One region of the Arthrobacter caoxuetaonis genome, then DNA from elsewhere that is predicted to be linked to it. Evidence: predicted binding sites of a transcription regulator. Region 1 holds the regulator's gene; the other holds the start of a gene.
The links. Region 1 encodes Rex, which represses fermentation and respiration genes when NADH is low (regulators of the CRP and FNR family bind a similar motif). Its sites were predicted from a motif close to CTTGTGAANNNNTTCACAAG; they were not measured.
Positions count from the first base shown of each region.

Region 2: a site for Rex is predicted at 2,963-2,982, ahead of NF551_RS01705 (queuosine precursor transporter). Genes of this name have one in related genera too.

Region 1 covers NZ_CP099466.1:2,965,978-2,981,374, reverse strand. Annotated here, with positions in the region: gene gdhA (NADP-specific glutamate dehydrogenase) at 1-528, shown strand, start outside; gene NF551_RS13780 (alpha-hydroxy acid oxidase) at 525-1,742, opposite strand; gene NF551_RS13775 (3-deoxy-7-phosphoheptulonate synthase) at 2,153-3,250, shown strand; gene NF551_RS13770 (helix-turn-helix domain-containing protein) at 3,513-3,725, shown strand; gene NF551_RS13765 (30S ribosomal protein bS22) at 3,909-4,007, shown strand; gene NF551_RS13760 (HAD family hydrolase) at 4,092-4,904, opposite strand; gene NF551_RS13755 (glutaredoxin family protein) at 4,972-5,235, shown strand; gene NF551_RS13750 (redox-sensing transcriptional repressor Rex) at 5,383-6,084, shown strand; gene NF551_RS13745 (hypothetical protein) at 6,090-6,623, opposite strand; gene NF551_RS13740 (DUF4383 domain-containing protein) at 7,043-7,870, opposite strand; gene NF551_RS13735 (YceI family protein) at 8,107-8,646, opposite strand; gene NF551_RS13730 (histidine phosphatase family protein) at 8,796-9,458, shown strand; gene NF551_RS13725 (TlpA family protein disulfide reductase) at 9,554-10,153, shown strand; gene NF551_RS13720 (cytochrome c biogenesis CcdA family protein) at 10,225-10,941, shown strand; gene resB (cytochrome c biogenesis protein ResB) at 11,042-12,781, shown strand; gene ccsB (c-type cytochrome biogenesis protein CcsB) at 12,781-13,812, shown strand; gene NF551_RS13705 (hypothetical protein) at 13,910-14,524, opposite strand; gene NF551_RS13700 (PLD nuclease N-terminal domain-containing protein) at 14,701-15,078, opposite strand; gene NF551_RS13695 (DUF4229 domain-containing protein) at 15,202-15,397, shown strand, end outside.
Region 2 covers NZ_CP099466.1:339,232-354,628, reverse strand. Annotated here, with positions in the region: gene NF551_RS01715 (DUF6707 family protein) at 1-771, shown strand, start outside; gene tgt (tRNA guanosine(34) transglycosylase Tgt) at 806-2,071, shown strand; gene NF551_RS01705 (queuosine precursor transporter) at 2,068-2,799, opposite strand; gene NF551_RS01700 (TetR/AcrR family transcriptional regulator) at 3,023-3,730, shown strand; gene NF551_RS01695 (hypothetical protein) at 3,723-4,202, shown strand; gene thiD (bifunctional hydroxymethylpyrimidine kinase/phosphomethylpyrimidine kinase) at 4,297-5,130, shown strand; gene NF551_RS01685 (DsbA family oxidoreductase) at 5,226-5,933, shown strand; gene NF551_RS01680 (MFS transporter) at 6,099-7,445, opposite strand; gene NF551_RS01675 (PDR/VanB family oxidoreductase) at 7,489-8,481, opposite strand; gene NF551_RS01670 (aromatic ring-hydroxylating dioxygenase subunit alpha) at 8,495-9,598, opposite strand; gene NF551_RS01665 (S8 family peptidase) at 10,030-13,653, shown strand; gene NF551_RS01660 (sugar ABC transporter substrate-binding protein) at 13,868-15,046, shown strand; gene NF551_RS01655 (sugar ABC transporter ATP-binding protein) at 15,046-15,397, shown strand, end outside.

The sequences.
Region 1 (15,397 bases):
GGCATTGATGTTCCGCTGCTGCGCCAGATCAAGGAACACGAACGAGGCCGCATCTCCGAGTACGCAGCGCGCAGGGGCAGCGGAGTTTCCTACGTGGCCGGCGGATCCGTCTGGGACGCCGGTGCGAACGTCGCCCTTCCGTGCGCCACCCAAAACGAGCTGGGCGAACATGACGCCGCCTCGCTGGTCAAGTCGGGTGTTGTCGCCGTGGCCGAGGGAGCGAACATGCCGTGCACCCCGAAGGCAATCGAGGTGTTCCAGGAAGCGAACGTCCTCTTCGGTCCGGGCAAGGCTGCCAACGCCGGCGGCGTTGCCACGTCTGCGCTGGAAATGCAGCAGAACGCCAGCCGCGATGCCTGGTCCTTTGAACACACCGAACAGCGGCTGAGCCAAATCATGGTGAACATCCATGACCGGTGCGCGGAAACGGCGGAAGAATACGGGGCTCCCGGCAACTACGTCGTGGGCGCCAACATCGGCGGCTTCGTCAAGGTCGCCGACGCGATGCTGGCGCTCGGCGTCATCTAGTCAACCGCGGCCGCATCCAGCCCCGGGCTCCCGCTGAGAGGGGCATAGGCCGAGAGCAGCCGGACATGCTCCGGCTTGAGGTCGGCGATGCGGTCCACCCCCATGAGCGCCAGCGTGCGGGCGGCCTGGGTGGAGAGGATCTCGATGGTCCTGTCCACTCCGGCCCGCCCGCCGGCCATCAGTCCGTACAGGTAGGCGCGGCCTATCAGCGTGAAGTCGGCACCCAGGGCGAGAGCAGCGACGATGTCCCCGCCGCTCATGATCCCGGTGTCCAGGATGATGCTGGTTTTCCCCTTGAGCTCGGCAGCAATCTCGGGGAGCAGATGCAGGGGAATGGGAGCGCGGTCCAGCTGGCGTCCTCCGTGGTTGGACACAACGATGCCGTCCGCCCCGTAATCGACGGCCTTGCGGGCGTCCTCCAGGGTCTGGATCCCCTTCACCACCAGGTTCCCCTTCCAGGTCCGGCGGAGCCACTCGAGATCATCGAAGGTCAAGGTGGGGTCGAACATGGAATTGATCAGGTCCGCGACGGTGCCGGAGTACCGGTTCAGGCTGGCGAAGGACAGCGGCTCGTGCGTCAGGAAGTTGAACCACCAGGCCGGCCGGTAGGACGCATCCAGCACGGTCTTGAGTGTCAGCGCCGGAGGGATGGTCATGCCGTTGCGCACGTCGCGGAGGCGTTCACCGGCGACGGCGGTGTCCACGGTGACCATCAGCGTGTCGAATCCGGCTGCTGCCGCGCGGTCGATCAGTTCCCTGGACTTCTGCCGGTCCGTCCAGAGGTAGAGCTGGAACCAGTTACGTCCATCCGGTGCTGCCGCTGCGACGTCCTCGATGGACGCCGTGCCCATGGTGGAGAGCGTGTAAGGGATCCCTGCCGCCGCTGCAGCCTGCGATCCGGCGTATTCACCCTCCGACTGCATCATGCGTGTGAACCCCGTGGGTGCAATTCCGAAGGGAAGGGCAGAGGTGCGGCCCATCACGGTCGTGGAAAGGTCCACAGTTTCGACGTTCCGCAGTACTCCGGGCCGGAACTCGACGTTGGTGAACGCCTCCCGGGCACGCCGCAGCGTGATTTCTGATTCGGCGGCGCCGTCGGTGTAGTCAAACGGCGCCTTGGGCGTGCGCCGCTTCGCCAGGTCCCGCAGGTCCCAGATGGTGCTCGCCCGGCGCAGCTTTGCAGCTGCTCCCAGCTGAGGTTTCTTGAACTGCATCAGGGGAGCGAGGTCGTGGACGCGGGGGACACGGCGGGTCAGGGCCGGAGGTTTGTTACTCAAGGGGGCAACGCCTTTCGAAGCATTCTGCTCTGGAATCATTGAGACTACGGAGCGGCGTGCGGGCCTGACAAGGCATGTTCACGAAGCGGGCGGAGAGGCGGGCGGCAGCGTCACAATCCAGGCCGGCGGGCGCCCGGCTTGCCAAGCAGCGCGGCCTGGGCCTACCGTCTAGGCATGACTAACCGTTGGTATGCGTATTTTTCGTTGGCTCTGGAGGAGCCCGCGCGATAATTCGCTGACGCCAACCTTCAGAGCCACCAGGGCAGGGGATTATTCCCTTGCCCTTCGCCATATCCGGCGGGGTCTGAAGAGAAGTCCCGCCGGCCTCACACACGGATAACGGGACCATGAACCTCACCAGCACAAAACATTCAAACCGTACGTCGGACCTGCGGGTCAGCGAGTTCCTCCCGCTGCCGGCACCCGCCGATCTCCTGGCTGAACTGCCGCTCACCGACGAGCTTGCCGGCGTCGTGAGCCGGGGGCGCGAAGACATCCGTGCCGTACTCAACGGGGCCGATGACCGGCTCCTTGTGATCGTAGGGCCCTGCTCGATCCACGATCCGGTGGCCGGGCTGGAGTACGCTGCACGCCTTGCCGCTGCCGCCGAAGAGCACCGGTCCGATCTTCTCGTGGTGCTGCGGGCCTACTTCGAAAAGCCGCGCACCACAGTGGGATGGAAAGGGCTGATCAACGATCCCCGCCTGGACGGCAGCCATGACATCGCCACCGGGCTGTTCGCCGCGCGGCGCTTCCTCATCGCGGCTGCGGAACTCGGCCTGCCCACCGGGACAGAATTCCTGGAACCCATCAGCCCCCAGTACGTCGCCGACCTGGTGTCGTGGGGAGCAATCGGAGCCCGGACCACCGAGAGCCAGATCCACCGGCAGCTGGTCTCCGGGCTGTCCATGCCGGTCGGCTTCAAGAACGGAACCGACGGTTCGCTGCAGATCGCCGTGGACGCGTGCGATGCCGCGTCCGCTCCGCAGTCATTCCTGGGGATCGACGGCGCAGGACGGGCATCAATGGTCCGTACCGCCGGGAATCCCGACACGCACCTCATCCTCCGCGGCGGCAGCTCCGGGCCGAACTACTCCGCCCCGGATGTGCTTGCGGCATCCGAAACCCTGGCCGGCAAGGGCCTTAACCCGCGCCTAATCGTGGACGCCAGCCACGCCAACAGCGGCAAGAACCATCACCGCCAGGCAGAAGTGGCACTGGAACTGGCCGCCACGCTGGAATCCGGCCACGATGCACGGCACAGGCTCGCAGGCGTCATGCTGGAGAGCTTCCTGGTGGGCGGCGCGCAGCCGCACGACAGCGAGAACCCCCGCCCGCTGACCTACGGGCAAAGCATCACGGACAAGTGCATGGACTGGGATACGTCGGCTGTCATTCTCGAGGCGCTGGCAGCAGCCTCCCGGCGCCGTCGCACCGGAGCCTGAAGCCGTGCTGCAGTCCTGCACCGGCGCCGGCCGCGGACCGCGGGAGCAAGCGGAAGAAACATCGCGGAAAGGGACCGTCTTTCAGCGGAAAAACTTCCACTATGGTTACTTCAGCCACTAGAGTAGAGTGCTAGACGGTCATCAGATGGTCATCAAGGCGACACGCCGCCGATGTTCGACGAGACGGGATTGCGCTCCTTGCGCTTCGCCCCTCCAGTCGGACTGGACGCAAGTTGCTTCCGAACGAAGGAACAAGAGATAAATGGCAGACGAGAGCAATTTCTCGGACGTGCGGTTTCTGACGGTGTCAGAGGTCGCGGATGTCATGCGTGTGTCCAAGATGACCGTTTACCGGCTGGTGCACTCCGGAGAACTTCCGGCAGTCCGGTTCGGACGGTCCTACCGGGTTCCGGAATCTGCGGTGCAGCAGGTTCTGCGCAACGCGGTGATCGACCGCCGGACGGGCACCGCTTAGGCATCACCCGAAACGGGTGCCAGGGTGCAAACGGCGCTGTCCGGAAAGACAGCGTGGAAGCGGTACCCTGTTAAGGAACGTTTCAATCATGGCTAGTATCTGCCGGAACCGTTGACGGCGGGCCGCCCAGGCCCCCTGATCCAGGAACCGGCATGGCTCCTAATTCAAGTTTGTGAGGACTCTGTGGGTTCAGTTATTAAGAAGCGCCGCAAGCGTATGGCTAAGAAGAAGCACCGTAAGCTGCTTCGCAAGACCCGTCACCAGCGCCGCAACAAGAAGTAGATTCTTCTTTAGCGCCGCAGAAGCCCGCCGTCCGGTTCAGGACTTGGCGGGCTTCAGCTTTTTAAGACCTGCGCGGGGACGGACCTAGCGGGAACGGACCCAGGAAAAGCCGCGCCACAATCCGTAGGCTGCCCCGGCAGCCGAAGCCGTCTTAAGGCCGAGCGTGGCGGCACGGCGTCCGGACCGGAAATCATAGACGGGCCAGTTGTGATCGCGGGCGTGCCGGCGGAGGCGCGCGTCAGGATTGATCGCCACAGGATGGCCCACCAACGTCAGCAGCGGCACGTCGTTGAAGGAATCGCTGTAGGCCCAGCAGCGGGAGAGATCCAGTCCCTCCTGCTCGGCGAGGGCACGGACGCCTTCTGCCTTGGCCGGACCGTGCAGGAATTCACCGACCAGCCGGCCGGTGTAGAGGCCGTCGGCCACCTCGCTGACAGTCCCCAGGGCTCCTGTCAGTGACAGCCGGCTGGCAATCACCGATGCCACTTCCACCGGCGTTCCCGTGACCAGCCACACCGGCCGGCCCGCCTTCATATGCTGTTCGGTCAGTGCGCGGGTGCCGGGCCAGATCTTCGAAACGATCATTTCGTCGTAGACCTCTTCGCCGAGGGTACGGACGTCCTCGGCTGCCAGTCCCGTTGCGAAGGCCAGGGCTGCGTCACGGACGCTGTGAACGTCCTTGAGGTTCTCGCCCTTCAGCATGAAGCGCAGCTGCTTGTACGCGAAACCGCCGGCCTCCCGAAGGGTGAAGACCCCCCGCTGGTGCATCTTGCGCGCCACATGGAACAGGCTGGCACCGCGCATAAGGGTATTGTCGACGTCGAAAAAAGCCGCTTCTCCCGGAGTTCCTGCCGCAGCCGGATAATCGGTGGCTCGGACGGCAGTGGATCGGGGCATAGCTCGAGTCTACTGAAAAACCCGCTTGTTCCACGGACATGGGTCCGTGCAGGCTAAGTTGGAAGTCATGAATGGTGTACCAACGTCCGCGCCGGTTCCGGAGGTCCTGCTGCTGACGCGCCCGGGCTGCCACCTGTGCGAGGCGGCCCGGAAGGTTCTGGACCGGGTGTGCGGCGATTTCGGCGTTCCGTGGCAGGAACGCTCTATTGACGGTGACCCCGACTACCTTGCCCGTTTCTCCGAGGAGGTCCCGGTCCTGATGATCAACGGAATCCAGCGGGACTTCTGGCACATTGATGAAGCCCGGCTGCGCCGGCTGCTGGCGTCATAACCGGGGGAGACGGAAGAAGTCCGTGGAGGAGGAGAACACTTGGAGAGCCCCGAGGAGCGGCCCTAGAGTGGGCAAGTACCGGACGGAGGTCCGCGGGCGCCGCTGCGGGGCCCTGAGCAACGAAAGCGGCAGAGGTGAGTACCAGGGATGAGTGACCCGGCAAGCCGTCAGCCGTCCGGCCACGGGCGGCACATCCCAGCGGCGTCGCTGGCGCGCCTCACCGTATACCTGCGTGTGCTGGGGACCATGATGACCGAGGGAATCGAGCGGGTATCCTCCGAGGAGCTGGCGGAGGCCGCGGGAGTCAACTCACCAAAACTCCGCAAGGACCTCTCCTATCTGGGCTCCTACGGCACACGCGGCGTGGGCTACGACGTCCCGTACCTCAGCGGCCAGATTGCTGCGGCCCTGGGCCTGACGCTGGACTGGCGCGTCGCCATCGTGGGGGCCGGGCATTTGGGGCGGGCGCTGGCAGGCTACCCCGGGTTCGGGTCGCGGGGATTCGAGGTCGTGGCCCTGTTCGACGCTGACCAGATGACCGTGGGCCAGGAAGTCGGCTGGTTGCGGATCAGCCCGGTCGATGCCATGGAAGCCGTGCTCGAAAAGACCAGGGCCAACATGGCCGTCCTGGCTGTCCCGGCAGACGTGGCGCAGCAGATGTGCGACCGTCTCATTGCAGCCGGGATCACAAGCATCCTCAGCTTCGCCCCGGTGGTGCTGCAGGCTCCGCCCGAAATCCAGATCCGCAAGGTGGACATGGCCACCGAACTGCAGATCCTTGCCTACCATGCCCAGCGCGCCCAGGTGGCGGCCCTTGCGACCGACGCCCAGGCCCGGTTGATGCGCTGAGAAGTTCAGCTTCCCAAAGTGCGGGCCCGGCCCCTCGCGAAATACCTCGCGGTGCCAGGCAGGAAAGACAGTGCCAGCCCGGTGCCGGCGATCAGTGCGGCCGCCACATGCTGTTCCGCGTGGTTCAGGACGCCGAAGAAGAGAGCTGCGGCTACCAGTGCGGCGCAGCACACCCGCGCCCAATTCCGGCCATCGCGGATTACTGAGGCCAGGAAGAAGCAGGCCCCAAAAGTCACGGCGGTCATGGCCACATCCGCAACCCTGGCGAGGACCAGCAGGGTGTCAGCCGGGACGCCAAGTTCCAGGAGCTGTGCCGTAGCTTCCGGTACTCCGCGACCAGGGTCCATGGCCGCACGGAAACCGGCCACCAGGACCACCACACCGGCTGCGAAGATCAGCAAGGCACCCGCATTGACCGCCAGCGGAGCGCGGCGGGGGGTTTTCCGGCTGGAAAGGCGAGGGGGCGGAACCGGCTGGGGAACGGGCGCCCGTTCGGGCCGGGGCGGCAGCTTGGCAGCGGGCTGGGGTGAAGTACGCATCGCTGGACGCTCGCCGCCGGCGAGTGCAGCGCCTGCGGCTGCGCCGCTCGCCGGTGGTGCTGCCGGTGCAGTCTCCGGTGCAGGGGCTGCTGCCGGTGCAGGCGCATCCGGTGTTTCCGGAGCGGAATCGCGCTCCGGCCACCCTGTCCGGGATGGCCGTACCGCCAGGCGGTGGAACCCAAGGTTCCGGACTGGTAAATGGAAGTGGCGGGAAAGAAACGTGGAACCGGCTTGCGGGGAATTGGGGGCTTCGGGAGGTGGGGTCATAGTCGTCGCCGCCTTCAAGAGACCGGAAAACAGTACTCCTACCGGGAGGTTGTCAGCTCCCTGTAGGGCAGCTAACGCTACGCCCAGGACCTGCTGCTGTGACCATCATTAGGGTGAACCGGTGCCGGAGCAGCCAAGATTTATGCCACCGGCTAGTACGGGCGGTAAGGGTTGTAATCGTGCCGCTGGAAGTAGGGATTGCTCGGCTTCAGGTAGAGCATCACGATCCCGGCTATCCCGGCCAGTGTGGCGACCAGGGACAGCAGCCCCAGCGGTGAGGCGAAGTAGGTCGGAAGGGACACCAGCAGCCCGAAAACCGAGAAAGCAGCGAAGACGGTGCCCACGATCCGGGCCCAATTGTGTCCGCGTCGAACGAAGAATGCGATCAGCACGTACATGCCCAGGCCGATCAGCCCCACCAGCACCGAGAAGGTGATCAGGAAGCCGCTGGCATCCTGCAGATCTATGTCACTGTCCCGCAGCATCTGCGTCTGTTCGGGGGAGAGCAGGTTCGGCAGGTTCAGGGACGTCAGCAGGTTGCTGATGAAGGACAGGACGCCGGCCGCGATGATGAGCCAGAAGCCAAGCTCAACCTCACGCGGCGCAGGACCCTTGGAGGACCCTGTTCCAGCAGGCGAGGGGTAGCCCGAAGGCTGGGCAGCCTGATATCCGTAGGGTCCCTGGCCATACTGCGGCTGGCCAGGTGCCTGCCCATATTGGCTGGGCTGCCCGTACTGCCCCGGCTGCCCGTACTGCCCTGCCTGCCCGTACTGCCCCGGCTGTCCGCCCTGCGGGGCGGCTGGGCCAGCCTGACCGTCTTCCTGCCCGGCATGGGGCGGAGCGGACGGCTGTTCCGGCTTGCTGTACTGCCCGTAGCGGGGCTGCTGGCGCTCTTGTTCGCCTTCCACCGCGGAGTCCGGCGGGGGAGTTTCCCGCGGAGCGTCGGGATCGCTGGGGTCAGGGATGTTTGGAGTGGTCATGGGGCCCGCCTGCCGTTTGGTGCCTGCCGGCGGGTGCCGGCAGGCAAGTGTGCCCATCTGCGAAGTCAGGTGACAAGTCTATCGCCGGGGCACTGGCGCGGCACCGGCGCGGACACACTCTCCGGTCGTGGGCGGGGAAACTGTGGATTAAACAAGCGTGGACCGGAACACCCGTCGGGGGTTCCGGTCCACGGCTCCTGCACTGGGACTAAGTGACTGGGGCTAAGTGACTGGGACTAAGCGGCGACGAACGCAGCGTCGACGTTGATGGTTACCTTGTCGCCCACCAGTACGCCGCCGGTCTCCAGGGCAGCGTTCCACGTCAGGCCGAATTCCTTGCGGCTGATCGAGGTGGTTGCGGAGAATCCGGCGCGGGTGGCGCCGAAGGGGTCAACGGCCACACCGTTGAATTCGACGTCCAGGGTCACGGGGCGGGTGGTGCCTTTGATGGTCAGATCGCCCGTGAGCTTGTAGCTTTCGCCCGAGCCTTCCACGTTGGTGGCGGTGAACGTGAGTTCGGGGAACTGCTCGGCGTCGAAGAAGTCCGGGCCCTTGACATGGGCGTCGCGGTTGGCGTCGTTGGAGTTGAAGGACGAGGAATCGATCGTGGCGGAGATCTTGGAGCCGGCAAGGGACTCGCCGACTTCGAGGACAGCCGAGACCTTGTCGAAATTGCCGCGGACCTTGCTGATGCCGGCGTGCCGGACGGTGAAGCCGACTTCGCTGTGGGAAGCGTCGAGGTTCCAGGTGCCTGCGTTAAGTCCGGTAGGGATCATGGTGGGGTAACTCCTGTCGTGGATCACCGGGCGGCGGTCGCCTGCCCGGCTATTAGATGCAATTGCATTGAGTCTTACACATAAAACTCAAAGGTTCAACTGTTTGTGAAGATTTAATCTTCACCGGCGTGTCTGCGAGACTTGGAATCATGTCGCGTGCCTCGATCCACCTCGTCCGCCATGGAGAAGTCTTTAACCCGGACGGTGTCCTTTACGGGCGCCTGCCCGAGTTTCACCTCTCAGATCTGGGCCAGGAGATGGCCCGCCGCGTCGCCTCCCACTTCCAGTCGCAGAAGAACGACGGCGCCAAGCTGGTGCACCTGGTTGCCTCACCGCTGACCAGGGCGCAGGAAACGGCCGCACCCATCGCAGCTGCCCTGGGCCTGGAAATCGAGACGGACGAGCGGATCCTCGAAGCCGAAAACCGTTTTGAAGGACTCTCTGGAGTGAAGAGCCGGCTGCGCAGCCCGCGCTACTGGCCGCTGCTCCGGAATCCCATGAAGCCTTCCTGGGGTGAGCCCTATGTCCAGCAGGTGGACCGCGTCATGGCTGCCGTGCAGGACGCCCGGGTCCGGGCACTGGAAACAGGCGGCGACGGCGCCGAAGCCGTCCTCGTGAGCCATCAGCTGCCGATTTGGGTCACCAGGCTTGCCGCTGAGGGGCGGCGGCTGTGGCATGACCCGCGGAACAGGGAATGCACACTGACCTCCGTAACCACCCTGGATTTCGAGGGCGACGTGTTGTCCGGCGTTCGTTATGCGGAGCCCTCCGCGGACCTGCTGCCCGGGGCAGCGAACATCCCCGGCGCATAATACAATTACTACGCGTTGTAGAAGTGGCCCTCCCCTGCCGCGATGAAAGCTGGAAATCCGTGAAGAAACCTCAGAGCGACAACCAGTCCGATGCCATGCACCGCAGGTCCTTCCTGCGGATTGGTGCCGGGCTGGCCGTAGGCGTGCCCCTGGCCGCCGCCCTGGCCGGATGCACGGTTGAGGACCCGCTTGCCGCCCAGGCCAAAGCCGGAGACAACAAGAACTACATCGCCGGCGACGGGTCCGTCACGGAATACGCAGTCTCCGAACGCGGTGAGCCCGTTAAACTGTCCGGAACCCTTTTTGACGGCACTACGGTGACCAACGCGGACTGGGCGGGCGACGTCGTCGTCCTTAATTTCTGGTACGCAGCCTGTGCGCCGTGCCGCAAGGAAGCTCCTGACCTCGTGGAACTGCATGAGCAGTTCTCGCCCGAAGGCGCCCGGTTCTACGGCGTGAATATCCGCGACGAGGCCAAGACGGCGGAAGCCTTTGAACGGAACTTCGCCATTCCCTACCCCAGTTTCGAGGACCGCAACGGGGACGTGCTGCTCGCGATGACGGGCTTCGTACCGCCGCAGGCTGTGCCGACAACGCTGGTGCTTGACCGTGAAGGCCGGGTCGCTGCGCGGATCCTGGGCCTGGCTGAAAAGGGAACGCTCAAGACCCTGATCAGCGACGCGCTGGCTGCGTAGCCGTGCCGCCCCTGCTTCCCGCCGCGCTGCCGGCCGCCAACGTCTTCGCGGAAACGATCCTTAACGGGTCGATGCTGCTGGCCATCCCGGTGGCGATCCTCGCCGGCCTGGTTTCCTTTCTTTCCCCCTGCGTGCTGCCGCTCGTGCCCGGATACCTGGGATACGTGACGGGGCTGACGGGCATTGACCTGGAAAAGCAGCGCCGGGGGCGGATGCTGACGGGCATTGCACTCTTTATCCTGGGGTTCTCCGTGGTTTTTGTCGCCATCGGAGCCGGGATCGGACAGCTCGGGGCATGGCTGCGCGGGCCGGACCAGGCCTGGATTCCGCAGGTCCTGGGCGTGCTGATCATCCTGATGGGCGTGATCTTCATGGGTGGGCTGTCCTGGTTCCAGCGCGACCGCAAGATCGAGGCACGGCCGCCGGCCGGCCTGTGGGGCGCACCCCTGCTGGGCATCACTTTCGGTTTGGGCTGGGCACCGTGCATGGGGCCGACCCTCTCCGCAGTCCAGCTGCTCTCCTTTTCCGGCGACGATGCCTCGGCGGCCAAGGGGGCATTGCTCACGTTCGTCTACTGCCTTGGCCTGGGACTGCCCTTCCTGCTGATTGCCCTGGGCGTCCGGCGCGGGATGGGCGCACTGGGCTTCTTCCGCCGCCACCGGCTTGCGCTGCAGCGTTTTGGCGGCGGCATGCTGATCGCGCTGGGGCTGCTGATGGTCACCGGCGTCTGGAATGTTTGGATCAACCAGCTCCAAGGCTGGTTGGATAGTGTCACCCTGCCCATCTGATGAGCATGTCCCATGTCCGAGACTCCGGCCGCCAGCTGGCCGGAACCCGACTCCACAGAACAATGAGAACCAGTTGAAACCTGAACCGGACAGCGAAGAGATGCAGACACCGCCCTCCGGCGCGCCGTCTGCCAACGCAACCACGCCGCCTGCCGGCAAGCCGGGGAAAAAGAAGGCCGACGACGTCGCCCTTCCCTCCCTCGGCCTGCTGGGCACGCTGCGCTGGGCGTGGACCCAGCTCACGAGCATGCGCACGGCGCTGTTCCTGCTGCTGCTGCTGGCGGTGGCGGCGGTGCCGGGTTCACTCTTCCCGCAGCGCCCGGCCAACCCCGCAGCTGTCACGCAGTACATTCAGGACAACCCGGGCACAGGACCCTGGCTGGACCGCTTCCAGCTGTTCGATGTGTACTCCTCCATCTGGTTCTCGGCCATTTACCTGCTTCTCTTCATCTCCCTGATCGGCTGTGTGATTCCGCGCGCCAAGGTCCATTGGAAGGCGCTGCGCTCCAAGCCCCCGAGGACTCCCACGAAGCTTTCGCGGCTTCCGGAATACGGAACCATGGTGGTTCCCGCCGGCACCGGCCTCACCGCCGGGCAGGCAGCCCGCGACGCTGCCCAGGTCCTGCGCAAGCGCGGCTACCGGGTGGAGGCCCGTGACCTGGACTCGGACCGTCCCTCCGTGGGCGCCGAACGCGGCTTCGCCAAGGAGACCGGCAACCTTGTCTTCCATGTATCGCTGATCGGGGTCCTGGCCTCTGTGGCGATCGGCGGGCTCGTGGGCTACAACGGCCAGCGCGTGGTGGTCGAAGGGGACACCTTTGTGAATACCCTCGTGGGTTATGACACTTTCAGCCCCGGCACCAACTTCTCCGAGTCCCAGCTGGCCCCGTACTCCCTGACCCTGGACGACTTCGACGTCACCTTCGACCGGCAGGCCAACGGCAACGTCCAGCCGCTGGACTTCACCGCCAGCGTCACCGTGCAGGAAGACCCCGATGAGGCTCCGCGGTCCGAGACGCTGAAGGTCAACAAGCCGCTGAGCATCGGCGGAACAAAGGTCTACCTGGTGGGCAACGGCTACGCGCCGGTGGTCACGGTGCGCGACGGCGCCGGAGACATCGCCTTCCAGGGCCCGGTGGTAGGCGTTCCCACGGACGGCGTCTACACCTCCCTGATGGTGATCAAGGCACCGGACGCCAAGCCCGACCAGCTCGGTTTCGTCGGGTTCTTCCTGCCCACCGCCATGCTGGACCCCGAGGGTGTCGCTTTCTCCGGCGACCCCGATCCGGTCAACCCGCAGCTGAACCTGAACTCCTACTACGGCGACCTCGGCCTGGACAACGGTGTCCCGAGCAATGTCTTCGTCCTCGATACCGACGACCTCACCCCCTTGAACAACAGGGACCTGGATGCCGGCGGAATCGTGCTCGGCATGAACCAGATCTATGACTTGCCCGAGGGCAAGGGATCGATCAGTTTCGACGGACTGCTGCGCTACGCAGCTCTGGACATCCACTACGATCCGGCCAAGGTAGGGGTGCTGATCTTCTCGGTACTCAGCCTTGCCGGACTGTCCGCTTCCCTGTTCCTCGCCCGCCGACGGGTGTGGGTGCGTACAGGGACCAGCGGGGATGGCCGCATAATGGTCGAGTACGGTTTGCTGGCCCGCGGCGAGGATCCGCGCCTTGAAGCCGAAGCCGAAGCCCTGCGCGGTTTGCTCGAAAAGAAGTGGCTGGCGGGCGGACCCGCCGCAGCACAGGCGGAAGGCCCGGGCGACCTGGCTGACGCATCAGTGGCCGGCAAGGCCGGACGCACGGAAGAAACAGGTAAGGACTCCTAATGCCCTCCATCGACTACCAACTTGCGGAGTACAGCGACCTCTTCATGCTGCTCGCCGCTTTCACCTACACGGTGGCGTTCCTTGCGTTCACCTGGGACCTGGCTAAGAGCAGCAAGACCCTGAAGGCGATCGACCAGAAAGCTGCATCCGCAGCACCGGCGCAGCGCGTCATGGCGACCGCCGGCGCTCCTGCGGGCCCTGAAGGATCAGCACGCCAGTGGGGAGGCGGCGAAGCCGTCACTGCCGACGATGCCATGGGCTACACCGGTGCGCGCCGCAACGCTGCCCGCGTTGCCGTGGCCCTCACGGTGCTTGGCACGCTGATCCATGCCGCCGCCGTCGTCATGCGCGGCATGGCCGCCCACCGTGTGCCGTGGGGCAACATGTACGAGTTCTGCACCACCGGCGCCCTGGTGGTTTCCGTGATCTTCCTGCTGGTACTGCTGCGGCGGGACCTGCGTTTCCTCGGTACCTTCGTCATCGGCCTGGTCCTGATCATGATGATGGCTGCGACCATCGGCTTCCCGACCCCGGTAGGCCACCTCATCCCCGCACTGCAGAGCTACTGGCTGATCATCCATGTGTCGGTTGCCGTCATTGCTTCGGCGCTGTTCACGCTGACCTTCGCCATGTCCGTCCTGCAGCTGCTGCAGGCCGACCGCGAGGCCAAGGTCCGTGCCGGAGCCAAGGAGCGCCTGGCGTTCCTGAAGATCGTTCCGTCCGCCCAGTCGCTGGAGAACTTCTCCTACCGCATCAACGCCGTTGCATTCGTGCTGTGGACGTTCACCCTGATGGCCGGCGCCGTGTGGGCCGAACAGGCCTGGGGCCGTTACTGGGGCTGGGACACCAAGGAAGTCTGGACGTTCGTGATCTGGGTTGTCTACGCCGGCTATCTGCACGCCCGCGCCACCCGCGGCTGGACCGGCACCCGTGCCGCCTGGCTCTCGATCGTCGGCTACCTCTGCGTGGTCTTCAACTTCACCATCGTGAACGTCTACTTCGCCGGGCTGCACAGCTACTCCGGCGTCTAGGCACTGCCTTCGGGCGGCGGGGATTGCGCCTCCCACCCTGTCCCCGGCTTTCGCAGAACCCCGTTCCGGCTTCGGCCGGGGCGGGGTTTTCAGCAGCTCACGGTGCCCGCTCACAGGTGTAGATGTCTCCGCCATCTGCGGTCAGGGACAGTTGGTGTTCCCCGGCGGGCGCGGACGGCCGGATCCCGGTGGCGGCGTGCTCCGCCAGGTCTGAGACGAGTCGATTCACCTCGGCGCCCAGGGCCTTCAGGTTCTCGCTCTCTCCCTCGGTGTATCCGTCCTTCAGGTAGGTGTAGGCGCTGTCCACTTTCTGGGAAATGAGCTGGTTTAGCTCTTCGGCTTCGGCGGGTGCGATAAGGCGGACATCCCAGGCCGCTTCAACGGCCGTCCGGTAGGACTCTTCGACGTCGGCCCGTGCCTGTGCTTCGCCGTCGCTTTGGGATTCTGCGGCTGCCGCCCATGTATCAAGGTCCACCAGGAAGATCTGCGTTGCACTGGCATGGGAGGAGTATCTGTCCAGCCGCTCATCGCGCAGGAAACTTTCGCGTTCCTGCTGGCCGCTGACGACGATACCGATGGCCGTGCCGGCCAGGGCCAGCCCGCCCGTTATCAAACCGGCCCAGACAGGGCCAATGTCCACACTCCATTTCCTGGCATGCGCTCCGGAGGAGGCCGCCGCGGCCTTCCGTTCGGCATCAGGGCTGTCGGTCATGTGATAGCTCCCTTCAGACCCGGGAGATTTCAGGCCCCGGGACGCCAGCCGCCACGACGCGATGCAGGAATTGTACGTCCGGCGGCCGGGCATGGAACGCTGCGTCCGAAAAGATCGCAGGGCAAGCAAAAGCCCCGCTCCGGATCCGGAACGGGGCTTTTGCATTGGAGCTTGAGCTAGTTGCTGCTGGGCTTCTCGTCGTCGTTCTGCTTTGAGCGCTTCTCGCGGTCGGCCAGTTCCTGCTCGCGGCGCTTGAGTTCCGCTTCCTTCTCTTTCTGCCGGCGGCGGATCTCCAGGTTGCGGAGGAACTCGGGATCATCGTCCGGGGCAGTGGGGTGCCGGTTGGCACGGGGCCTGGGCTCCGGCCGTCGGCCCGGCCGGCCGAAAAGGAACCACAGGATGGCACCCAAGACCGGCAGCAGCACAATCGTGGCGAGCCAGGCCGGCTTGGAGATGCTGCGCACTTCCCGGGCAGAGGACATAAGGCAGTCAATGACCGCGTAGATGATGACGGCTGCGACGACGATGACGCCGAGGAGTACGAGGCGGGGCATGACCCCAGTGTAGTGGAGTGAGCTGAGGGCTGACTGGGTGCTGTTCAAGGCAATCTGCGTGACCTCCATGCCCGGCCGTGCGATCCGGAAGGCAGGGTCCGGGCGTGCCCGTAGAATAGGAACGTGGCTTTCTGGAAATTTACCGCTCTCCGCCTTGGTCTGGTGGCCGTCTTCTTTGTTGCAGGGCTGTACCTGCAGCTGGGTCTCGTGCTGTCTGCCCTGGTGGCAGCGGTCCTGGCCTGGTGCGTTACGTACCTGTTCTTCCGCGATATGCGCGACGCCGCTGCCGTCACCCTGCAGAGCCGTTTCAGCGAAAAAA
Region 2 (15,397 bases), 930 kb from region 1:
GCGTCTGTCCGGGTCGAAGAGGATGACCTTGGCACCCCGGCACTGGTTGTCGCCGAGCTGGAGGACGGGGAATCGCTGCGTATCGCGTACGGTTCGGCCGTCCGTGTCGCCGCACCGGCTCCGGAAAAGAATGCTTCCGAAGCAATCCGCAGCATCCCAACGGATGAGGAGACCTACGCCGCCGTCCTGGCGGCTGCCGAGGCCGCCCACCCGGAGGACCGGGCAGTGAAGGAACTGGTCACCCGGCTGGCCCGCGGACTGAACGTCAAGGCCGGCAGCAACCTGCAGGACGTCCGGGACCTGGCCCACACCCTGTACGTGGATCTCGGTGATGCGGAGAACGCCTTGGCGGTCTGCGGCCTGATCACGGGCCTGGGCTTTGACGGCAACTACGGGCGCTGGAATTGGATCCAGGGGGCGCTGGCGCTGGCCGCACAGATCACCCATGAGGCCGGCGACTCCGACGCGTCGGCGGCCTTCGCGCAGGCAGTCCGCGCCGGAGACCACGCGGAGTCGGATCCGCTTAAGGCCAAGCTCTCCGCGGAACTGCTGCAGCGGCAGCTGAACGAACCCAACCTCTACGACCGGGAAGTGCAGCGGGCCGCTGAGTCCGGCGACGAGCACAGCGAACGCGATTGGCGGATCCTGCGCCTGAACACTTTGCTGTACCTGCGCGCCCACGGCGGCTCACAGGCCTATACCGACGCCGAACTCCAGCGCCGGATCCGTACCGAGCTCAGTGCCATCCGGGGCCTGAACCTGGACCTCTAACCGAAGGACCCCTCCAGTAAGGCAAAATAAGAGGGTGTCCACCACTGGTTTTTCCTTTTCCCTCGGTAAGCGCCTGCGCGAAACCACGCCCGATTCCGCGTCCCGCGTCCAGGAGAACGGCGGTGAGTTCCAGGGCCGCACCGGCGTCATCAGCACCCCGCACGGCGAGATCCAGACTCCCGCGTTCATCGCCGTCGGCACCAAAGCCACCGTTAAGGCCGTGCTGCCCGAGTCCGTAGCCGAGCTTGGTGCGCAGGCCGTCCTGGCCAACGCCTATCACCTGTACCTTCAGCCCGGAGCCGACATCCTGGATGAAGCAGGCGGCCTGGGGAAGTTCATGAACTGGCCCGGCCCTACCTTCACGGATTCGGGCGGATTCCAGGTCATGAGCCTGGGCGCCGGGTTCAAGAAGGTCATCAACATGAACGCTGACGGCACCACGCATGCCACCGGAGCGGACGACGACGTCGCGCCCGGCAAGGAGCGGCTGGCGCACATCGATGACGACGGCGTCTGGTTCAAGTCCCACCTCAACGGGGACAAGCACCGCTTCACTCCCGAAATCTCGATGCAGGTCCAGCACCAGCTCGGCGCCGACATCATGTTCGCGTTCGACGAGCTGACCACCCTGCTGAACTCCCGCGGCTACCAAGAACGGTCCCTGGAACGCACCCGGCTCTGGGCTGAGCGCTGCATTACGGAACACCAGCGGCTCACGGCCGAGCGCTCACACCGCCCCTACCAGGCGCTGTTCGGCGTGCTGCAGGGAGCCCAGTATGAGGACCTGCGCCGCAAAGCGTCCCGCGACCTGGGCGCCATGGAGTTCGACGGCTTCGGCATCGGCGGAGCCCTCGAGAAGGAAAACCTCGGCACGATCGTGCGCTGGTGCAGCGAAGAGCTGCCCGAAGACAAGCCGCGGCACCTGCTGGGCATCTCCGAACCGGATGACATTTTCACCGCGATCGAGAACGGCGCCGACACCTTCGACTGCGTTTCCCCCACCCGGGTGGCCCGCAACTCGGCGTTCTACACGCCGTACGGCCGGAAAAACCTCTCCAACGCCAAGTTCAAGCGGGACTTCGGGCCGCTGGTGGACGGCTGCGACTGCTACGCCTGCGCCAACTACTCCCGTGCCTACATCCAGCACCTTTTCAAGGCCAATGAGATGGTCAGCCACACGCTGATCTCCATCCACAACGAGCGCTTTACAGTGAAGCTGGTCGACGACGCACGCCTGGCCCTTGAAGACGGAACGTTCTTCGAGTTCAAGGAGCAGGTGCTGGGCCGGTACTACAGCTAGGCGCTGGCCTGGCCGTACGTCGGCTCGCGCTTCTTGATCGCCTTGATCACGGCTGAGGTGACCGGCACAAACAGGAACTCCACCGCGGTCTTGTAGACGAAGCCGAAGATCACGTAGTTCACGAACTGTCCGGCGTCGGCAATGCCGATAACCGGTGCGGCAATGGCGCAGAAAATCAGGGTGTCCGCGAACTCACCGGCTCCGGTGGAAGCCATGAGCCGTCCCGCCAGGGCTCGCTCACGGAAACGCGCCTTCATCCGGGTCAGGACCAGGGAGTTGAGCAGCTGCCCGGCCAAAAAGCCCAGCAGCGAAGCCACCACGATCTGCCATACCGGCCCCAGTGCCGCTTCCAGCGCGGCCTGCTTCTCGAGGCCGTAGCCGTCGTCGAACCCCGGAAGCGCGATGATGACGGCGAACGCCAGCACGGCGAAGGCGGCCATGGCAAAGCCCATGTAGATGGCCCGCCGGGCGGCCTTGAAGCCGTAGACCTCGCTGATGACGTCGCCCAGGATGTAGGCCAGCGGGAAGAGGAAGAAACCGCCGTCGGTGATGATGCTGAAGTCGCCGAACACAGGGCCCAGGACAACGCCCTTCGACGCCCCGATGTTGGAAATGATGATCACTACGCACATCAGGGTGAGGATCAGGTCGTAATGGGAGCTTCCGCGCGAAGCGTAGCTCGGTGCCGGCGGAGCCGTGACGGCAGCGTCCGGGGTAGGTGAAGACATGGGTAATCCCGTTCGGTTAGTGGTTCGCCAAGGCTTTCGCCCCGCTGTATTAGCACTTGCCCGCTGTCCCGGGCGGTCATAAGACCAGCGTCAATTCTGCCACGGTACGGCCTTGTACTCCTCCTCTCCCCGGCACTGCCTTGTTTGCAGCCGCTCAGCCACACTTTTGAACGTGTTCAAAAGTGTGGTCTAATGATCGGCAGAGTGATGGAACAGGAGTTCAATGGCCGCCGGGGCAAAGAGCGAAACCACCCGGCAACGGCTGGTTGAAACAGCGACCGCACTCTTCCGTACGCAGGGCTACGAACGCACCACCATGCGCGGCATTGCGGAAGCGGCCGGCGTCTCCGTGGGAAACGCGTACTACTACTTCCCCTCCAAGGAATCACTGGTCGGAGAGCTGTACCGCTCCCTGCAGGATGAGCACCGTTCCCGCGCCCTTCCCCTGCTGCGCGCTGGGCACAACCTTGGCGAGCACCTCCGTGTCATCCTGCAGGCCAACCTCGATGTCCTTGGCCCGTACCACTCGCTTGGACACCAGTTCCTCAAGACCGCCGCGCTCCCGGTGCCCCGGACCAGCCGGTATCCGGTCCACTCCTCATCCAATCCTGCGGCGGACCTTCCCCAGGACGCCGCACAGGTTGGCCGCGGCAAGTCCATCGCCGTTTACCGCCAGGCCGTCCAAGCAGCCCGGCCGCAGCCTCCGCTGGCCATCCGGGACGATTTGCCGGACCTGCTCTGGCTGGTCCATATGGGGCTCACGCTCTTCTGGGTCTACGATTCTTCCCCCGGCCAGGCCCGCTCGCGGCGCCTGGTAAACAACACCGCTCCCCTCGTGGCAAAGCTGGTGATCCTCTCCCGCCTACCGGTTGTCCGGAATATCGTGGAAGATGTCGTCAAGCTGCTGCGAGGAGCAAGAGTCCATGACTGAAACTGCGGGCGACGACGACGTCGATCCGGCCCGTGCCAGCAGTCCCTCCTCCGGTACCGGAGGCCTTGTCCCGGCACCCCGCGTCACCTTCGGACCCACTGCGTTCATGACCGGCTATGCCATCGCCTGCCTGCTCGTCGCGGTGATGGCCACCGTAGGCATCGGCTGGGGAACGTCGCGGGACTTCTGGGGTTACCTCTGGATCATCATCATTGCCGCCTTCTATGCAGCCGGAATCGGGCTCGTCACTGCCGCTCCGGTGGGCCTCGTGCTGGGACTGCTCCTGCGCGGCGTCCCAAACCAGTGGCTGCATGTCCTGGCGTTCTTCCTCGTTCCCACACTGCTGGCGTGGCTCGTGATCGGCCTCATCGCCGGGGCGGTTGGTGTGCCTTTGCTGATGGCCCTGGCGATAGGCGTCTCCTCGGCCCTGGGCAGGCTGGCCGTCTGGCGCCTCATGGATGTCCGTTTCTAGACCGCTTCGTGCCGTGCACAGCCCGCCTGACACAGTCGACGGCAGCAGCGCCTTAAGGTGGCGGGCCGCGCCTTTTTAGGTAGAAGATGGAGCCATGTCTTTCAACACACAAACGGCACCTTCCGTCACGCTCACCATCGCCGGCTCGGAAGCCACCGGCGGAGCGGGCGCACAGGCGGACCTCAAGACCTTCCAGGAACTGGGTACCTACGGGATTGCGGCCCTGACCTGCATTGTCTCCTTCGACCCCAAGGACAACTGGAACCACCGCTTCGTCCCGGTTGATGCCCAGGTCATCGCCGACCAGCTCGAAGCGATCCAGACGGCCTACGACCTCGGCACCGTCAAGATCGGCATGCTGGGCACCCCGGCCACCATCGACACCGTCGCCAAGGCACTGCAGAGCCAGGAGTGGCAGAACATCGTCCTGGACCCCGTCCTCATCTGCAAGGGCCAGGAACCCGGTGCCGCCCTGGACACCGACCAGGCGTTGAAGGCACAGATCCTGCCGCTGGCTACGTTTGTCACCCCGAACCATTTCGAGTCCATGTCCCTTTCCGGGATGGACTCCATCGAGTCCGTCGAGGACCTCAAGGAAGCCGCCCGCCGCATCCATGAGGCCTCCGGCGCCGTCGTCCTCGCCAAGGGCGGAGTACGGCTGGAAGGCGACGACGCCGTCGACGTCTTCTTTGACGGCCAGACCATGGAGGTGCTGCGCGCACCGAAGGTTGGCGACGTTGCTGTCAGCGGTGCCGGCTGCACCCTTGCCGCCGCCATTACTGCCGAGCTCGCCAAGGGTGCCTCACCCCTGGAGGCGGCCCGCACGGCCAAGGCATTCGTCACCGAAGGCATCCGCAACCGCGTCTCTTCCAACACGCCGTTTGATGCCCTCTGGCAGGGCGGCGCGGGCAGCGGCCCTGCCCTCTAATTCCCCGGAAACGAAAGGGTCAGCGGTGCCGTCCCGGCGCCGCTGACCCTTTGGTTCCGGGAATAGAAATCCTTGACGCAGTTGTTGCCGGAAATGTGCTGGTAGAAATTTGGTCCGATATCGGATGTCCCTGGTGTTTCATTGGCAAGCGGCGCTTTGAAGCTGCCCTGTCCCGCTTCGAGCATGCCCCGGAGGTGGAAGTCCGCTGGCGCAGCTACCAGCTGGACCCCAGCCTGCCGGAGCGATTCGAAGGCTCGGAGGTCGAGTACCTGAGCAAGGTCAAGGGAATGGATCCCGCGCAGGTGTCCGGGATGCTGCAGCACGTCACTGAGCAGGCCGCCGGCGTGGGCCTGGACTACCGCTTTGGCGACCTGAAAGTCGCCAATACGTTCACCGCGCACCGGCTCATCCATCTTGCCCGGGATCTGCGCGGGGCCCAGACCGCAGCGGCGGTGAAGGAAGCCCTCCTCGCGGCGCACTTCGAGCAGGGCCAGGATATTTCCAGCCACGACGTACTGGCCGGGATCGGCGCCGATGCCGGCCTGGATCCGGACACCGTGCGGGAAGTCCTTTCCGGTACCGAATACACAGATTCGGTCAACGCAGACATTGCCGAAGGCCGTGCGCTCGGCGTCAGCGGTGTGCCCTTCTTCGTGCTGGACCGGAAGTATGGAATCTCCGGCGCACAGCCGGAAGAGGTATTCTCCCAGGCGCTCACCCAGGCGTGGGCGGAAAGCCACCAGCCGCTCCAGCCCGTCGTTTCCGAAGGCGGAGCCTGCGCCGTGGACGGCAGCGGCTGCTAGCTGTCTGGATCATGTCCCCGCGACCAGGATCATTCGTCCGGCCGGAGCCAGACGGGCATTACCGTGGGACATGAAGACCTCTCGGGTCCGGCTGTGCGTGGTAACCGCCAAACCCAAGAGGTCTTCACCCTATTCATGTGTAACTAACGTGGTGTCTCAGTACAGCTAGCGTCCCGCCTGGCCGGCCGGTTCGGATTCGGGCTGCCGCTCCGGCAGGGCTCCTGAGCCCGGCACCGCTTCGGGCGGGGCACCCGCTCCAAGACGAAGCTTGAACAGGGCCAGCGCGGCGAACACCACGACTGCGGAAACGCCCATATACAGAGCCGTGGGCGTCCATCCTGCGTCGAGCAGCGCACCCACCAGGATGGGCGCGAGAATGGCGCCGACGCGTCCGACACCAATGCCCCAGCCAACGCCGGTGGTACGCACCGACGAGTCATAGGCCTGCGGAGTCACCGTGTAGAGGCCGGCGATACAGCCGTTGATGAGCATGCCGACCAGCACGCCTGCCGAGAATGCCAGCGCCGGGATCGAGGTGGTGGTAATGAACAGCACCAGCGTTGCGGCGGACAGCACGGTGAAGGCGATCAGGGTCAGCCGGGAATTCCACTTGGTGGTGAGGGCCCCGTAGAGCAGCGAACCGAACGTCCCGCCCATGGTCAGCATCAGGCCGCCGATGATTCCCTGCTGCTCGCTCATGCCCGATTCCACGAGGAGCCGGGGCGTCCAGGAGTTGGCGAAGTAGAAGCCGAACATGATCAGGAAGAAGGAACACCACAGCAGCAGGGTCGTTGACCGGTAGCGGCGGCCAAGGAGCTGCCCCACACTGCTCTTCTGCGGCCCGTTCGTCTCCGGTGCGCTGCCAAGTTCCACCGGCCCCTGGATCCGCAGCCGCCGGACGATCCGCGCGAGCTCCCGCTGGGCGTTCGCAGGCCGCCTGGTACGGAGGTAGTCCACGGATTCCGGCACCAGCAGGAGCACCAGGACAATGGAGATGACGGTCAGCAGCCCGCCGGTGAGGAAGACCGACCGCCAGCCGAAGGCCGGGATGAGTGCGGTGGCGCCCATTCCGCCCAGGGTGGCACCGAGGCCGTAGCCGGCGGTGTAAATGCTCACGGCCATACCGCGGTAGCGGTTGTTGGAGTACTCGCTGGTGAGCACCGTGACGGTGGCCAGGATCCCGCCGACGCCCAGACCGGTGACAATGCGCCACATCCCCAGTTCCAGTGCGGAGCCGGCGACCGCGGACAGGAAGAGGCCAAGGGCATTCACGGTCAGCGCCGCCATCAGCATCCGGCGGCGCCCAAACCGGTCAGCGAAGGGACCGAAGGCCAGGGCTCCGACCGCCATGCCGATCAGCCCGGAGCTGAGGAGCCAGCCCAGCTGGGATCCGGTCAACCCGAATTCCTCGGTCACGGAAGTTGCAGTAAACGCCATGGCCAGGACGTCGTAGCCGTCCAGGGCGTTGAGGAATGCGGCCAGGGCGACGATCACCCATTGGTACGGCGACATTTTGGAAGTATCTATTTTGTTGCGGATGTCCACTGTGGACCTTTCAGGAAATGTCGATGGTGACGGTCGCCGGCGTCGAAGTGCGCTCTTCGTCAGCGACGGCGCGGGAGACACAGCAGCACATCTTGGTGTTGGGTTCTTTCTGCCGGTCGGAATAGAAGACGTCCCGGTGGTCGACGCGCCCGTCCAGATCCAGGATGCGGACCTGGCACAGGCCGCATTCACCCTTGCGGCAGTCGAACATCATGTCCAGGCCGGTACGCTCGAGCGCTTCGAGCATTGATTCGTCCGAGTGGACGGTTGCCTGGACCCCCAGGCGGGGAACGCGCACGGTGAACGGCTCAGCCTCGAACCAACCGCTGTTGCCGAACGTCTCGTAGCGCAGGTTTGGAAGAGCCAGTCCGCGTTCAATCCAGGAGCGCCGCACGGCGTCCATGAGCCGGATAGGACCGCACATGTAGAGCTCCGCCGATTCGGGCACACTGTCCACCAGGGCACGCGCATCAAGGGAAGTGCCTTCATCGTCCAAATGGATCTCCAGCTGCTCACCGTGAAGTGCGGCGAGCTCGCCGGCATACGCCATGGCTTTGCGCGACCGGGCGGCATAGACCAGCCGGTAGGTCGCTCCCAGGCGCCGAAGCAGTGCCGCCATTCCGAGGATGGCCGTGATCCCGATGCCGCCGGCCAGCAGGACGTAGCTGGGAGCGCCGACCCGCAGCGGGAAATTCTGCAGCGGCTGCGTCATCTCCAGCACGTCTCCGGGCATCAGCTGATGCATGAACGCGGACCCGCCCCTGGTTGTGGGGCTGAGGAACACGCTGATCGCCAGCTCTGAACCGTCCGGACTGGCATCGACCACGGAGTAGGAACGGATCGAGGCAGAACCGCCGATCAGGACCCGGACATCTATATGCTCGCCGGGCCGGACGGCATGGGGCTTCTCGGGGCGCAGGACGATCCGCCGGATCCCGGCAGCGATCTCCTCGGCGGAGTGCACCGTTCCGCGCTGCCAAACCTGGGAATTGGAGTCAGCCACAGGTACTGCCCTCTCAGGCGCCGGGAGCCGCGGCCAAGCGGCCTTCGGCTTCCAGCGCTCGCTCCAGCAGGCGCCGGACCCACATGCCGCCGGCGTCGATGTTCAGGCTGTAGAACTCGTAGTCCGGGTTGGCGTCGATGGCGGCCTGCTGTGCCTGCAGCATCGCCTCGTCTTCGCCGAAGACGCCGTGGACCCCGTTGCGCAGCTGCGTGGTGATGAGCTGGCTGTCCAGCCTGTAGTTGCGCATGAAAGCCCAGAAGTAGTGCGAGGAACGTTCCGACTCCGGCGTGATGGTGTTCATGACGTAACCGTTGACGCCCCGGGACCTGTCACCTTCCGGAGCTCCGGTACCGGCTTCGGCAACGCCTACGTCAATGCAGATGGTTGACGGGAAGTAGTAGTGGATAATCTGCCAGCGGTCCACCTTTCCTTCAAAGCCGGGGAACTTGTCACGCATGTTCTTCAGCCAGAAGGGCGGTGCATCGATGTTGTGCATCCACCGGGTCACCGTGACCGAGTTTTCATCGTGCGTGACCTCGAACTCGGATTCGCTGAGTTCCTCCTGCCCAATCGAGGAACTGTGCACGAACTCCTCGTGGGTCAGGTCCATCAGGTTGTCCAGCACAAGCTGGTAGTTGCAGGGGGCGTGGATGGTCTCGCCGTCACCTGCCCACTCCGGGCTGGCGAGCTGGTGCATATCCGGCACCAGGGAGGGATCGGCCAAGGTCGGGTCGCCCAGCCAGACCCAGACGTAGCGGTACTGCTCCACCACGGGGAACGACGGCACGGTGGCGGAAGGGTTCAGCGTTTCCTGGGCAGGCATGGAGGTGCAGCGGCCCGCGGAATTGTAGCGAAGGCCGTGGTAGGGGCACTGGATCTCATCCTTGCCGATCAGCTTGCCCTGCGAGAGCGGCGCCAGCCGGTGCCAGCAGGCATCTGCGAGGGCAACGGCCCGTCCGTCGGCAGTGCGGTAGATAGCCAGGGGCCGGCCGGCGACGGTGCGGGCCAGGATTCCCTTGGAGCTGACTTCGTGATCCCAGGCCGCGACGTACCAGGCGTTGAGCGGGTGGGACATGAGTTTGGCGGTGGTCGTGGATTTTGCGGCTGAGACAGTCAAGAGGGGTCCTCTGCAACGAAACGTGGAGCCAACTATCTATGTCCATAGATAGTTGGTGAGACGAATCACATGTTAGTTCCGCCACGGAGCTGCCGCAAGCAACGGACGCTTTGTGTCGCAGGCCAGATTTTGCGCTTTTCGGACCGGCCTTGCCCTGCCGATAAGGCCCCTGTCAAGGGATAACGGGAGAATTCAGGCTGAAACGCGAATATCTTTGCGGTGCCTGTTTGCTCGATTATGGTGTGCCTACGGCTGCAGGCATTTTGGGGGCCGAAGGTGCATGCTGACACCCCGCAACGGGGGTTGGGGGCACAAAGGAAAGCTGTCACGTGTGTCAGCAGCCGGCAGTGGCGTTACAAGTCTCGAGTCTCAGGTCTCCAGGTCTTCGACGGCGTTTCCGGCAACACGCGGCGGAACGTTCAAGGAGCACAATGAGACGGTCCATTCATCGCAGGCCGGGAGCAGTGGCAACAGCCGCCGTCGCCGGACTCGCACTCACGGCAGGTCTTGGCCTACCGGCCCAGGCGACTGAAACCACGGGCGCCAACGGCGCCGCGCAGGGCTTTGCAGTAGAGAAATTCGCTGAACAGAAGGTCTCGCCAAGTCTCCGGGGAGTAAACGGGGAAGTCTCCGTTTATGTCCAGTTCACGGGTGAGGGCGCCTTCGACCAGACCCAGCCGGACGCCGTCAAAGAGGGCAAACAGCAACCGGTCGTAGACGCGCCGCGCGTCCAGGAGATCCGGTCAGCCATCGAGTCCCAGGCTGAGTCCGTGGCCCAGGAAGCCGATGCCAGCACCCTTTACACCACCACCAACACCCTTCCGGGCGTTGGCATCGTGGGTGACGCCGAAGCCATCAAGGCGCTGGCGGAGCGCGACGACGTCGCGAAGATTACCCGGATCGTCCCCAAGACCATCGATAACAAGGGTGCGGACATCGACACCCGTGCCGTGAATACGTGGGTGGAGCGCCAGGAGACCGGCGAGGGCATCACCATCGCCGTTCTCGACACCGGCATTGACTACACCCACAGCGATTTTGGCGGTCCGGGGACCATCGAGGCCTATCAGGCAGCACAGGCCTCCGAAACGCTGCCCGCGGCTGACAGCGGCCTGATCGACGCCGAGAAATTCATTGGCGGTTATGACCTGGTTGGCGATGACTACAACGCAGACTCCAGCGCACCGGACTACCAGCCGGTTCCCAAGCCGGACCTCAACCCGATGGACTGCCAGGGCCACGGCAGCCATGTCGCCGGCACCGCTGCAGGCTACGGGACCAATGCCGACGGCAGCACGTTCACGGGCGACTACTCTGCCCTGACCTCCAAGAGCGTCAACGACATGCGCATTGGACCGGGCTCGGCTCCGGAGGCGAAGCTGGTGAGCATCCGTGTCTTCGGCTGCACCGGTTCCTCCGAAGTAGTCGGCCAGGCCCTGGACTACGTCCTGGATCCCAACGGCGACGGCGACTTCTCTGACCGCGCGCAGGTCGTGAACATGTCCTTGGGCTCCGAATACGCACCCGTCGACGATCCCGAGAATGACATCGTGGACAACCTGACCGAGCAGGGCATCCTTTCAGTGGTCTCATCCGGCAACTCCGGAGATGTCTACAACGTGGGCGGCTCACCGGGCAGCGCAAAGTCCGCCCTGACGGTGGCCAGCTCGATTGGCTCCCAGATCTCCCTGGACCGCGCCGATGTCCTGGCTCCCGGGGAAGAGGAAGGAACCGCGGCCGGCCAGTACTCGGTCAACTTCAACTACTCCGACCCGGCTCTCGCATCCGGGCGGCTTACCGGCGATGTGGTTGCCGCACCGGCGGACAACGCCTTCGGCTGCAACGCTTTTCCCGCAGGTTCCCTGACGGGCAAATGGGTCTGGATCCAGTGGGAGCTGGACGGAGCCTTCCCCTGTGGATCAGGCGCCCGCTTCAACAACGCCCAGGCTGCCGGAGCTACCGGCGTCGTCCTGGATTCACCGCGTGACGTTTTCGATGCGGGAATCGGCGGCAACACGGCCCTTCCCGGCATCCAGCTCAACCGCGAGTCCTCCGAGCGGCTGCGCCCTGCCGCCGTCGCCGGCACCCTGACCCTGAGCCTGGATCCGGCCTACATGGGCACAGCCACCGGCCCGTCGAACTCCCTGGACACTGTCAGTTCCTTTTCCTCCCGCGGCCAGCATGGCTCCAACGGTGTGGTGAAGCCCGACGTCGCTGCTCCCGGCTCCTCGATCGGTTCGGCCAACGTGGGTTCCGGCAACGGTGCGTCGGTGAAGTCCGGCACCTCGATGGCCGCGCCGCACGTGGCAGGCCTGGCAGCACTGATGTACGCGGCAACGGATTACACGCCGTATGAAGTCAAGAACTCCATCATGAACACGGCAACCCATGACATCCTCGCCGCGAACGGCGCCGTGCACGGCCCCAACCGTGTTGGTTCCGGCCGCGTCGATGTCCTGGACGCAGTGAACACCAAGGTCCTGGCCTACGATTCCGAGGATCAGGCGCTGACCAGCGTCAACTTCGGTGTCCTGGAACTCGGCGCGGAGGCGCTGACCGTGACCCGCAAGGTCACCGTCCAGAACAAGTCGGACAGCCCGCGGACCTTCGACGTGAGCTACCTGCCTGCCTCGACCATGCCGGGCGTGGAGATCACGACCGCTCCCCGCGTCAGTGTCGGTGCCAACTCCAAGGCAACGGTGGACGTGACCCTCACGGTCGCTGATCCGGCGGCTCTGGCCAAGACCATCGACCCGGCGGCTGACACCGTGCAGCTTGGCCTGCCGCGCCAGTTCCTGGCCGACGTCTCCGGCCGCGTCCAGCTCGCCAGCGCCGGTGTTCCGACGCTGCGCGTGCCCGTCTACTCTGCTCCCAAGCCGACATCCGACATGACGGCCGGCACGGAAATCAGTTTCGCGGATTCAGAAGCCCTGGCCGCTGATCTCACCCTCACGGGCCGCGACCTGGTCCAGGGTTCCGGCGCTTCGACCTACCTCTCCCTGGTATCGCCCCTGGTCCTTGGAGCGCAGAGCGAGAAGCGCGATGACCTGGCACTGAAGTCCATGAATTCGATGGACCTTGCAACCGTGGGTGCGTCTTCGACGGTTCCGTCGGTCAAGGCGGCAGGCGGCGATCCCCTCGACGCCGTGCTGAACTTCGGTCTGAGCACGTGGGAGAACTGGCCCCTGCTGGGCGGCTACAACGAGGTCAACGTCGAGATCGACACAAATAAGGACGGCAAGACGGACTTCATCGTCGTCACCGGCCGTGCCGCTGATCTGGACCTCGTCTTGGTTTCCACCTACCGGCTGAACCCGGACGGGAGTTCCACCCTCGTGGACCAGACCGGCGCCAATGGCCTCCTGGGCAACATGGACTCCAATACCTTCGACACCAATGCGGTGACCTTCCCGGTCTCCGTGGCTGCACTGGGCCTGGACCCGGCAGCCGAGTCGCTGCCGCTGCAGTACAAAGTGGTTACCTGGAGCCTGTACAACGTCGATGAAACCGGAACCACGGTTCCGGTCGACTCCACGGACTTCATTGAGTTCGACGCCGCCAACCCGGCACTGTGGTTCTCCGGCGGTTCGCCGGATGCCCTGTTTGCCGACGTCGACGGCGGCAAACTGACCGTAAACCGCAGCAAGGACACCACCGAAGCTTCGGCACTGTTCCTGCACCTCCACAATGCGACAGGAGACCTGAGCGGCAAGGCCGGACTGGGCGAACGCGCCGAAGTCCTGCCCGTCACCGTTCCGGCGAAGGTCGTCAACCCGGTCAGCGCTGTGAGCAAGTGCAACGCCTTCAAGGCCGAAATCACGGTAACCCTCACCAACAACGGGGACCGGCGTGCGGACATCGACCTGAAGTCCCCGCACGGCAATGCCAAGGTCATGAAGCTCGAACCGGGACAGACGACGACGGCGGTCATCAAGACCCGCCAGCTGTCCGTAGCCGCCGGTGATGTGACCGCCCATTACAAGTTCCTCGGTAAGGGCAAGGCTGAAAAGGTCGACTACACCGCGTCCTATGGCGCAGTGAAGTGCAGCCGCTAAAACTAGCCAGGCGCTGAAAAGCTGCGGGCCCGGGATATTTCCCGGGCCCGCAGCTGCATCTGGTGACCGCCCGAAGCCAAAGAGGTAGTATCCACAGAACGGATAGGAGCTATCCCAATTTCTCGCTTCCCCAAATAATCCGTCCCCATCACAGTGGTCATAACGACGTGACCTGAATCACGTTGTTCACCCTTTGACTGTCGATGGAGACCTGATGAGAAGCACGACGCCGAGAACCAAGGCCCGGGGCGCCCTTAGCGCCTTGTTTATCGCCAGCCTCGCGCTGGCTTCCTGCAGTTCTGCCCCTGCAGGAGACACGCCAAGCCCGGAGCCAGCTGTCTCTTCTGACAGCCCTGCAGCTCCGGGAGCCGAAGTCCTCGCAGCGGCTTACGAAGGTACTGTCGGGGCCCCGCCCACCGAAGCTGTCCCGGTCCCTGAGGACCTGTCCGCGTGGATCGTCTCCTGCGGACAGTCCCAGACCACGTGTTCCACCCCTGCCCAGGCAGCAGCGGATGCGGCCGAAGCCATCGGCTGGCAGCAGAACGTCTGCGACGGCCAGCTCAACCCCAACGGCTGGGCCAGCTGCATTCGGCAGGGCGTAGCCGCCAATGCAGACGTAATCCTGGTGATGGGGCAGGACTGCTCCAGTTTCCAGGGGCCGCTCGAAGAAGCCCGCGCTGCCGGAATTGTCACGGTGGGAGTCGGCGCCAATGACTGCGATATCGATGGCGGGGACCCCCTCTACACCGGGATAACCAAGAAACTTGATGGATTGGACAACGAGCAGTGGTGGAACAAGATCGGTGAACTGCAGGCCAACTGGCTGATGGGTCAGACGGGCGGCGACGTGAAACTGCTCGAAGTCACCTTTGCGGATGCCCGCTTCGGTCCGTGGATCAGCGATGGACTCAACGCCGCCCTCGCGGATTGCGAGACCTGTGAGGTTGTCGGGACCCTGCAGCTGGGTAACCAGGATGCAGCGGCCGGCGCCATGGGGCAGAAGCTCTCCACAGCACTGCTCCAGGCTCCGGAGGCCAACGCGATCGCCGTTCCGCTGGACGGATGGTTCATGGCAGGTCTTTCCCAGGCAATTGTCTCCTCCCAGCGGTCCGACGACCTGGCAGTCATAGGGACGTTCGGCCAGCGCAGCAACCTGGACCTGATCGCCGACGGACAGGGCCAGGACGCCTCCGTAGCCTTCAGCCTTGAGTGGGACGGATGGTCCGGGATTGATACCGCACTCCGTCTGCTGGCGGGGCAGGAAATCCTGGCCTCGGGTGTCGGGCAGCAGGTGGTGGACGCGACCACGAACATGCCGGCTGACGGCAGTTCCTTCGCTTACAACCCGGAGATTGATTTCAGAAAGGCGTACCTGGAGGCGTGGGGCAAGTAGTGGCTGCTCACGACGAGAACTGCCCTTCCGTGCCCGCGGCTCCCGCGGGCACGGAAGGTGTGGTTGACCAGGCATCCTCCGTTGCTCTTGGCGCCCACGGACTGGTGAAGACCTTCGCCGGCGCCACCGCACTCGCCGGGGTGGATCTGGCCGTCCAAGCCGGAACCATCCACGCCCTGCTGGGCGGCAACGGATCCGGTAAATCCACGCTCATTAAGTGCCTGGCAGGGGTATACCAGGCAGATGCCGGCACAATCACCGTGCACGGCGAGGACATTCCTGTACGGCAAATGACTCCGCGCCGGGCGCGAGAAGCAGGCTTGAGGTTTGTTCATCAGGATCTGGGGCTCT